DNA from 2 places in the Bacillus sp. FJAT-53060 genome. Region 2 is predicted to be linked to the other one. Evidence: a T-box and tRNA genes for the amino acid it is inferred to sense, from the RefSeq annotation. Region 2 holds a T-box; the other holds one or more tRNA genes.
What was found. The T-box of region 2 lies ahead of trpS (tryptophan--tRNA ligase). A T-box ahead of a tRNA ligase gene usually reads a tRNA of that ligase, here a tRNA-Trp.
Positions count from the first base shown of each region.

Region 1: it encodes a tRNA-Trp, which carries the amino acid that the T-box ahead of trpS (tryptophan--tRNA ligase) is inferred to sense. The anticodon was not compared.

Region 1 is NZ_JBAWSW010000019.1:47,646-52,701, forward strand. It holds gene WAX46_RS09010 (LTA synthase family protein) at 1-1,105, opposite strand, end outside; gene WAX46_RS09015 (hypothetical protein) at 2,042-2,239, shown strand; gene WAX46_RS09020 (histidine phosphatase family protein) at 2,285-2,821, shown strand; tRNA gene WAX46_RS09025 (tRNA-Gly) at 3,359-3,432, opposite strand; tRNA gene WAX46_RS09030 (tRNA-Leu) at 3,437-3,521, opposite strand; tRNA gene WAX46_RS09035 (tRNA-Leu) at 3,559-3,647, opposite strand; tRNA gene WAX46_RS09040 (tRNA-Cys) at 3,665-3,735, opposite strand; tRNA gene WAX46_RS09045 (tRNA-Gly) at 3,741-3,815, opposite strand; tRNA gene WAX46_RS09050 (tRNA-Gln) at 3,823-3,894, opposite strand; tRNA gene WAX46_RS09055 (tRNA-His) at 3,904-3,979, opposite strand; tRNA gene WAX46_RS09060 (tRNA-Trp) at 4,004-4,077, opposite strand; tRNA gene WAX46_RS09065 (tRNA-Tyr) at 4,083-4,167, opposite strand; tRNA gene WAX46_RS09070 (tRNA-Thr) at 4,183-4,255, opposite strand; tRNA gene WAX46_RS09075 (tRNA-Phe) at 4,262-4,337, opposite strand; tRNA gene WAX46_RS09080 (tRNA-Asp) at 4,365-4,441, opposite strand; tRNA gene WAX46_RS09085 (tRNA-Met) at 4,461-4,537, opposite strand; tRNA gene WAX46_RS09090 (tRNA-Val) at 4,553-4,628, opposite strand; tRNA gene WAX46_RS09095 (tRNA-Glu) at 4,660-4,734, opposite strand; tRNA gene WAX46_RS09100 (tRNA-Ser) at 4,754-4,844, opposite strand; tRNA gene WAX46_RS09105 (tRNA-Asn) at 4,849-4,923, opposite strand; rRNA gene rrf (5S ribosomal RNA) at 4,933-5,048, opposite strand.
Region 2 is NZ_JBAWSW010000066.1:2,650-7,705, reverse strand. It holds partial or broken gene WAX46_RS15180 (IS3 family transposase) at 1-106, shown strand, start outside; gene trpS (tryptophan--tRNA ligase) at 168-1,163, opposite strand; T-box leader at 1,217-1,436, opposite strand; gene WAX46_RS15170 (peptide ABC transporter substrate-binding protein) at 1,917-3,554, shown strand; gene WAX46_RS15165 (ABC transporter permease) at 3,670-4,614, shown strand; gene WAX46_RS15160 (ABC transporter permease) at 4,618-5,056, shown strand, end outside.

The DNA.
Region 1 (5,056 bases), on a different contig from region 2:
CATCGAAGAATTGATCAATTCCCATATGCTTATAAATGGTGTCACGGTTCCAGAAAGATTTATAATCCCCGTGAAGAACTGCACTTGTATAATCTTCCTTTTGATTTAAAATTGCAGGAAGTGATTGGTAGGTATTTTCCCCTTTTGTCACAAACGCTGCACCCTCTGGCAAGCCAAACATACTATTATCCATCATCAGTTCAGCATCCGCTGTCTTTCCTTGACCTGTCTGATGGAAGAAGTTATCGAAATACGTAAAATCATCTTCCCCATGAGCCAGTTTGTTTAAAAACGGCGTAACTTCTTCCCCATTTAGCTTGTAATCAATTAAAAACGACTGAAAACTCTCTAAATGGATTTTAATGATATTTTTACCTTTCGCTTTGCCAAAATACTCTGCATTTGGCTTTGCATAGTGAGAAGCCGTATAGTTCACAACATCCGTTAAATCATCACTGCTCGCATTTGCAACCTGTGTTGCATTTTGCGCCGATTGAATCCCATCATAAATCGCATAATTATAGACGCCTAAATACTTAACAATATACTTATGATCAAAAGTTCTTGTTAATAATTCTGGACGATCCTTTTCAGCTAAATGAAGGTTGACAAAGAACAGGCCGACACCTGCTGCAACAATAAGCAATGCAAATGTCTTTTTCATTTGGAATTTCTTGATTTCCGGTCTCCAAATCACAATGGCAATCAAGATCAAGATATCAAGGAAGTACAAAATGTCATGCGGCTTAATACTTGATAACACACCGTCTGTCATGCCTCCTCCAAGATTTCCTGCTTGCTTCATTGTTGGGAAAGTTAAAAAGTCATCAAAGAAACGGTAGTACGCTACATTTGCATATAAAAGTCCGGTCATAATAAAATCAATCACAATTAAAACAATAGCCGATTTACGCCCCTTTAAAAAGAGAGCAAGTCCCAAAAACACAATGGCTGAACTAAATGGATTTAATAAGAGAAGTCCCTCTTGAAAAGAACCTTTTACTCCTAAATTAAAGTCCATCTTGTAGGCTGTATACGATTTTGCCCAGAATAAAAGGACAGCCAATACAAAAAAGCTATATTTGTTCAAAAATATTTTTTTCATAATACCTCTTCTTTCTATTAACAAATTGATATAAATGAATTCATAAAAAATTTACATTCATTTTGCAAATGTAAATCTTCTTCGCCAAGCATTCCAATGCTTTGTCTCCGGCAGACCAAGGAGTTCCTTTAATATAACGTATGAGAAGCATCATAAGTTTCAAAAAAAATAAAATTTACACACACTTCATGTTTCAGTGAATGAAGAGTGTTTTGTAAATTACTTAGTACTACTTTACTTTTTTCATCTAATCGTGTCAAAGTAATTATAAAGAAAAGGATGAATAACCTAGGCTTTTTGACTCGTTTACCCAAATTTATACAAAACTCTACCCTTACTTCTTAATTTTCTTCTTTATTGTGACACGATTTCTCCTATCAATGTACGGTGTGATAAAGATATAGATTAAGATTATTGAGGTCACAGGACCTTCTGGAGTAGGCGCAGGTAAAGAATCTCTTTGTACCGATTCGATTCCACTGATTGCATGGAAGGAAAATGGCCATCACAACCGAAGGTGAGACTCTACTGGTAACAGAAGAAGATGGGTTACGGAAAAAACAGGCACAATTACATAAGGAATCCATTGTTCCACTTCAGGTACCAGAGTACAAAAGGTGCAGATGAATTCTTGCTGGTATCACATATCCATCCATATACAGAGGATAGAGAGCTTCAAGACATATGAGAAGAAGCACAAAAACCTGTCTTTTAGACGGAGCAGTGATTTCGATTTTGTAAATTTATTTACAAAATGTTCCAGCGGATGATCAATGTCTTAAATGAAGTCAAGCTGATTCAAATTTCCCTTCAATTGAAGTGACACCACCATAGGGAATCAAATGAATAGACCTATTTGAAAAAGGATTGACGCTTGTACAACTTCCTCGTATTATTAGCATAAATCCATCTTTTTCTTAGAAAAGGGTAGCTTACATGAGCTTGTTTAAGAACTGGAGAAAAAAGCAAAACAATCAGTCGATCACTTCAGAAAAGCAAGAAGGCAGCATCCCAATCAACTTTTCCACATTTCCCTTTGGTACAGACCACGTAGATGACTTTTTGTTCAACTTAGACCTTACATCCAAGCTCATCGATCCATATAAAGATACAGATACGAACAAATTAACCTAGACCTTCGTGAATGCTCATCCAATACTCAATGAAAGGTGTAATCCCATGAAAGTCAGACACTGCCAAGCAGATGGACAATTGAAAGATGCGGCTTTAACGCAGCAAGGCATCACTCAATCACTCGCGCTGGCTCAGTTCTTTTCCGGCATTCACCTCAATAAGATCATCTCAAGTCCCTATAAACGAGCCATCCAAACCATTGAGCCGCTCGCCCATGCAAAACAACTTAAGATAAAAATAGATGAGCGTCTCTCTGAACGTGTGTTAAGTAGAAAGCCGATGGATGATTGGTATGAGAAGCTAAAGCTCAGTTTTTCGGATTTACACATCACATATGAAGGCGGAGAATCAAGTCAAGAAGCAATGAACCGAATAGTAGAGGCTCTCTACGAACAAATAGAAGTAGAAGAAAATCATACCCTCTTCGTTACACACGGCAATATCATGAGCCTGCTCCTCAAACACGCCGATTCGAACATTGGATTCAATGAGTGGGAGAAGCTCAGCAATCCAGATGTCTATGTATTGAAACACTTTAGCCAAGATCATTTAGAAATAAAACGAATATGGCATAACATATAATAAACGCTAGAATCCACTGTAATGATCCTAAACATAAGGACATGTTCCTTATCATACTGATTTTTCATTAAAGTTTTATAAATCCAACTAATTTGATCTGGTTCGGATTCCAATTCTAGTTTAATAAGAGGCTCTAAAGGTATAACAATTCAACATAAAGCACATCATCACATAGATTATGATAATCAAATATGGCTTTCACTTTTTCTTTTTCATATTGAGCTAGTAACACCCTGCCCCTCCTTTCCTCTAAAGGCTCAGATTTTATTTCACAGTCCTCAATAAATAGCTTTAATGCTCCTTTAAATTCAATCTTCTCTTCTCATTTGCCACATTGTCCATAATTAAGTCAATGTCTTTTGTTGATAGCTGATTGTTCCTTCTCATCTTTTCATCATTCCCTCAAAAATAAATTGTTTTAATGAAAGGGTGCATATGACCATAGGAATTTGACTTTGCCTTCAATAATCATGTACATAAAAGCAAAAAAGACCGCTAATTTTCATTAGCAGTCAGTCAATTTATCAGTATGTAAGTTGGAGCGGGTGAAGGGAATCGAACCCTCATCATCAGCTTGGAAGGCTGAGGTTTTACCACTAAACTACACCCGCGATGTGGTACCGGTGGCCGGGGTCGAACCGGCACTCCGTGAGGAACACGATTTTGAGTCGTGCGCGTCTGCCAATTCCGCCACACCGGCATGATCTTTAAAGAGCGCAACTTATAATAAAAAACAATGGTGCCGAGGGCCGGACTTGAACCGGCACGGTAGTCACCTACCGCAGGATTTTAAGTCCTGTGTGTCTGCCAATTCCACCACCCCGGCAGTCTTTTCAAAAAAAAAGGCGACACCCGGATTTGAACCGGGGATAAAGGTTTTGCAGACCTCTGCCTTACCACTTGGCTATGCCGCCATTATTGGAGCGGAAGACGGGATTCGAACCCGCGACCCCCACCTTGGCAAGGTGGTGTTCTACCACTGAACTACTTCCGCATATCAACTGGGCTAGCTGGATTCGAACCAACGCATGACGGAGTCAAAGTCCGTTGCCTTACCGCTTGGCTATAGCCCAATAATAAAATGGGGCGATTGATGGGAATCGAACCCACGAGTGCCAGAGCCACAATCTGGTGCGTTAACCACTTCGCCACAACCGCCATAGATGTTATAAATCATATAATTGGCAGGGGCAGTAGGAATCGAACCCACACCGGAGGTTTTGGAGACCTCTGTTCTACCGTTAAACTATGCCCCTAAAAATGGTGGAGGGGGGCGGATTCGAACCGCCGAACCCGGAGGGAGCGGATTTACAGTCCGCCGCGTTTAGCCACTTCGCTACCCCTCCACATTTGAAAAACAGTGCCGGCAAGAGGACTTGAACCCCCAACCTACTGATTACAAGTCAGTTGCTCTACCAATTGAGCTACACCGGCAAATAGTGGTGGCTCGGGACGGAATCGAACCGCCGACACACGGATTTTCAGTCCGTTGCTCTACCAACTGAGCTACCGAGCCAACATCAATATGATGAATATGTATAAATGGCGGTCCGGACGGGACTCGAACCCGCGACCTCCTGCGTGACAGGCAGGCATTCTAACCAACTGAACTACCGGACCAATATAAAAATAAAAAGTTTGGTTGCGGGGGCAGGATTTGAACCTGCGACCTTCGGGTTATGAGCCCGACGAGCTACCGAACTGCTCCACCCCGCGACAATATAAAAGATATGGTGGAGGATGACGGGCTCGAACCGCCGACCCTCTGCTTGTAAGGCAGATGCTCTCCCAGCTGAGCTAATCCTCCGGAAAAAAATGCTGGTATATATTCTATAAAATGGTGACCCGTACGGGATTCGAACCCGTGTTACCGCCGTGAAAGGGCGGTGTCTTAACCGCTTGACCAACGGGCCATCTATTATATGTATCTTGTGGCGGAGAGCAAGGGATTCGAACCCTTGAGACGGGTTTACCGCCTACACGATTTCCAATCGTGCTCCTTCGGCCACTCGGACAGCTCTCCAAATTGGCTCCGCAGGTAGGATTCGAACCTACGACCGATCGGTTAACAGCCGATAGCTCTACCACTGAGCTACTGCGGAATGAAGAAAGCCTGGCGATGTCCTACTCTCACAGGGGGAAACCCCCAACTACCATTGGCGCTGAAGAGCTTAACTTCCGTGTTCGGTATGGGAACGGGTGTGACCTCTTCGCCATCATCACCAGACAATTTAG
Region 2 (5,056 bases):
CGTAGAACGCACTGTCAAAGAATACATTTATTATTATAACAACATTCGTATTCAAACAAAACTAAACAACCAATCACCGATAAACTATCGGCAATTGGCTGTATAAAGGTGTTTTGATCCCTGTCTCAAAAACGGGGGTCAGTCCCATGTTCAGCTGCAAGCTTTTTTTATTTGCGTTTTCTGCCAAGACCCATGGCATTCTCCATTTTTTTCAGCATTTTATTTGCCGCACGGTTTGCCTTTTCAGCACCTTCATCTAGAATGCGGTCAAGCTCATCTGACTCAATGAGATCATAGTAGCGATCTTGTATTGGTTTTAAAGCATCTAACACAACGTTCGCAAGATCTCCTTTAAATTCACCATAACCTTTACCTTCATACTTTTGTTCAAGCTCCGCAATTGATACGTTACCTAATACAGAATAAATCGTCAGCAGGTTGGCGATTCCAGGCTTGTTTTCTTTGTCATATTTGACGATCCCCTCTGAATCGGTCACAGCACTTTTAATTTTCTTTTCTAGCTGCTTTGGTTCATCTAATAAGGTAATGAAGGACTTTTGGTTCGGATCTGATTTGCTCATTTTTTTCGTTGGATCAGTTAAAGACATGATCCGAGCACCTTCTTTTGGAATTTTTACTTCTGGTACAGTAAAGATATCGTTATACTTTCGGTTAAAGCGCTCAGCAAGCATTCTTGTCAATTCAAGGTGCTGCTTTTGATCCTCACCGACAGGGACTAAATCAGTACCGTATAATAAAATATCACCAGCCATTAATGGCGGATACGTTAACAGCCCTGAAACGACAGCCTCTTTACCAGCGGATTTGTCCTTAAATTGGGTCATTCTTTCTAATTCCCCTATATAAGCAACACATTGCAACATCCATCCTGCCTGGGCGTGAGCAGGTACCTCTGATTGGATAAAGAGTGTCGCCTTCTCTGGATCAAGTCCTACTGCCAAATAAAGAGCCGCTAAGCTTCTAATATTTTGACGAAGAGCTAAACGATCCTGTCTCACTGTAATGGCATGCTGATCCACCACACAAAAATATCCATGATAGTCATCCTGCAAATCAACAAATTGCTTCATTGCTCCAATATAGTTCCCTAATGTCACAGAACCGCTAGGCTGAATGCCTGAGAAAATTGTCTTCTTTGTCATACTAAAACCTCTTTTCTTCAATATAAAAAGGCCCACCCGCCACTTTTCAACAGAAAAGGGACGAATGAACCGTGGTACCACCCTTGTTATTTCAATCAGAAATCACTCAAGACGTTGATAGCGGAGACTGCTCCGTCTAAACCTACTAACTTTTGCGAAGTGTTCGGTTAGATGCTCCAAAGCCCATTCCATACAAGCCATTATCTGCTCGCACCAGCCGCAGACTCTCTGTAAATGGTGAATATATGTACTCTTCTTCTTCATCGCAACAGTATGTCTATCCATTATAAAGGAAGCCCATGAAAATGTCACGAAGCCGTTATGTGACCTTCTCTTCATGGCGTTAACACTTAAAATTTTAAATAAAATATAAATTATCTGTCAGAATTTTTTTAAAAAAGGACGATTAATTATATGTATAAAACTTTATTATTACGGAATTTGGTAAATTATTTTAATCAATTTACGCTTTAATTTGTTGAAGTGATTAAGACTTTAGTTTATAAAAATCCCTCTTTATCCCCATTTATGTTTTTAAAAAATATATAAAATTGATATTGCAATAAATTATTCTATTCATTATAATGAATTTGTTCACACGTTTGTGCTAGGCTCTTTACATAGTGAAAATTCAGAAAAAACAAAAGAAATAGAAAGTAAGTTATTTGGGGACTTTTTTACGCTATTTCTTAAATCTGAATTTCATCTTTATCGAGACCTTTGAACTAAAACATATTATAAGGGGGAATACAGTTGAAAAAGCGTTGGTCTGTTGTTACGTTAATGCTTATTTTCACACTTGTATTAAGCGCTTGTGGTTTCAGCGGAAACAAATCAGGCGACAGCACGAGCAGTTCTGGAAAGGCTAAAACAACATTAAATGTGAATATCTCCACTGAGCCTTTTTCTCTACATCCGGGTTTGGCAAATGATACAACTTCAGGGAGTGTCATCCGTCAGACTTTTGAAGGATTAACAAGAATTAACGCTGAAGGTAAGCCAGAAAATGCGATGGCTTCTGATATCAAAACAAGTGCTGATGGGAAAACATACACTTTCACACTTCGTGATGCAAAATGGTCTAATGGTGACCCTGTTAAAGCAGAAGATTTCGAATATGCTTGGAAATGGACATTAGATCCTAAAAATGAATCTCAATATGCTTATCAGCTTTACTATATTAAAGGTGCTGAAGCAGCTAACAAAGGGAAAGCAAAAGTTGCTGATGTTGGTGTGAAAGCTAAAGACGACAAAACGCTTGTAGTTGAGCTAGAGAACCCAACACCGTTCTTTACTGAACTAACTGCATTCTATACGTATATGCCAGTCAACAAAAAAGTGGCTGAAAAGAATAAAAACTGGTACACAAATGCTGGTGAAAACTACGTTTCTAACGGTCCATTCGTTCTTTCTAAATGGAAACATGGCGGTTCTATCACGCTTGAAAAGAATGATGAATACTGGGATAAAGACACTGTAAAACTGAAAAAGATTAACATGTCTATGATCAAAGATACAAACACTGAGCTTAGCATGTTCCAAAAAGGCGAGCTTGACTGGGCTGGTTCTCCAACTGGAAGCCTTCCAACTGAGTCTCTAAAAACATTGAAAAAAGATGACGATCTTAAAATTCAAACGATCGCTGGTATCTATAACTACAAATTCAACACAGAAGTAAAACCTTTAAACAATGCAAACATCCGTAAGGCTCTTGCTTACTCAATCAACCGTCAAGCGATTGTTGATAAAATTACACAAGGTGAACAAGTACCAGCTATGGCAATCGTTCCTCCAACAATGCAAGGTTTCGAGGACAACAAAACTGGCTACTTCAAAGATCATGATGTAACAGCCGCTAAAGAACTTCTTGAAAAAGGTGCCAAAGAATTAGGCTATAAGTCTGTTTCTGATCTTCCACCATTGAAATTGTCTTACAACACGGATGAAGGCCACCAAAAGATTGCACAAGCAATTCAAGAAATGTGGAAAAGAGACCTAGGTGTTAAAGTTGAACTTGATAACTCTGAGTGGAACGTTTATATCGATAAACTGCACAGTGGAGATTACCAAATCGGACGTATGGGCTGGTTAGGTGACTTCAACGATCCAGTGAACTTCCTTGAGCTTTACAAAGATAAAGACGGTGGAAACAATGACACTGGATGGGAAAGCAAAGAGTACAAACAATTATTGAATGATTCTGCGAAAGAAACAGATAAATCAAAGCGTGAAGAAATGCTGAAAAAAGCAGAAGAAATTATCATCAACGATATGCCTATAGCACCAATCTACTTCTACACTCAGCTTTGGGTACAAGATCCAAAACTTAAAGGTGTCGTCGTATCTGGACTTGGTGATGTTCAATACAAATGGGCATATTTCGAAAAGTAAGATTATAGAGTAAGAGATCTATGTCAAGGATCTTAAGGTATATGGAGGATGTCTCTCCATATACCTTTCTTGCTGATTAGAGAAATTGTTGTAAAATCATGGAGGTGCAATTCCGTTGCTTAAATATATCGGTAAGCGATTAATATATATTTTAATCACACTGTTTGTTATTGTAACTGCAACTTTCTTTCTCATGCAGGCAGCACCTGGTGGTCCATTCTCTGGAGAGAAGAAACTTCCTGCTGAAATTGAAGCCAATCTAAATGAGCACTACGGATTGGACAAGCCTTTATTTGTTCAATATGTCAGCTACTTAGGTTCGGTTGCAACATTAGATTTTGGTCCCTCATTTAAATATAAAGGACAAACTGTAAATGACTTAATCAGTTCTGGATTCCCCGTTTCCTTTACCCTCGGAATTGAGGCAATTCTCCTCGCATTAGCATTTGGTGTATTGTTTGGGGTCCTTGCAGCGCTTTATCATAATAAGTGGCAAGACTATACAATTGCCATTTTAACGATCTTTGGAATTTCCGTTCCAAGTTTTATTTTAGCAGCGCTATTACAATATGTATTTGCATCTGAGGCAAGCTCTTTAGCGATTTTCCCAGTTGCAGGATGGGAGTCTTGGGCAAGCACCGTGCTACCTTCTATTGCACTATCCTTCATGCCAATGGCCTTTATTGCTAGACTTTCACGGTCAAGTATGCTTGAAGTACTAAACAGTGACTACATTAGAACGGCTAGAGCGAAAGGATTAACGAAATCAGCTGTTACGATCAAACACGCCATTCGAAACGCATTGTTACCTGTTATTACATACATGGGACCAATGGCCGCTTCAGTTTTAACCGGTAGTTTTGTCGTTGAGAAGATTTTTGGTATTCCTGGATTAGGCTCTCACTTTGTCACAAGCATTACAAACCGTGATTACACTGTCATTATGGGTGTGACAGTCTTCTACAGTATCATTCTATTAATCAGTATTCTAATTGTTGACATCCTCTACGGTATTATCGATCCTAGAATTAAACTGACGAAGGCGAAGAAAGGGGTCTAACACATGGAAGAGATGAGAAAAGATTTATTTGTGCCTGCGACGGCTGACGCAGCAGAATCTGAAAAAATTTCTAAACCTAGTCTATCTTTATGGAAGGATGCTATGCTTCGCTTCCGTGCAAATAAACTTGCAATGGTCGGGCTCACAATCATTTTTATTATTGTGATACTGGCAATCTTCGTTCCGATGTTTTCTAAATACGATTACTCGACGACAGATTTGCTTAATGCAGACCAGCCACCTTCAAAAGAACACTGGTTTGGTACAGATGATTTAGGACGAGACATGTTTGTTCGTACATGGGTAGGTGCAAGAATTTCGATCTTCATCGGTCTTGCTGCAGCTATTCTTGACGTGATCATCGGCATTATCTGGGGAAGTATTGCTGCATTCAAAGGCGGCCGTACAGATGAAGTCATGATGCGTATTGCAGACGTTTTAT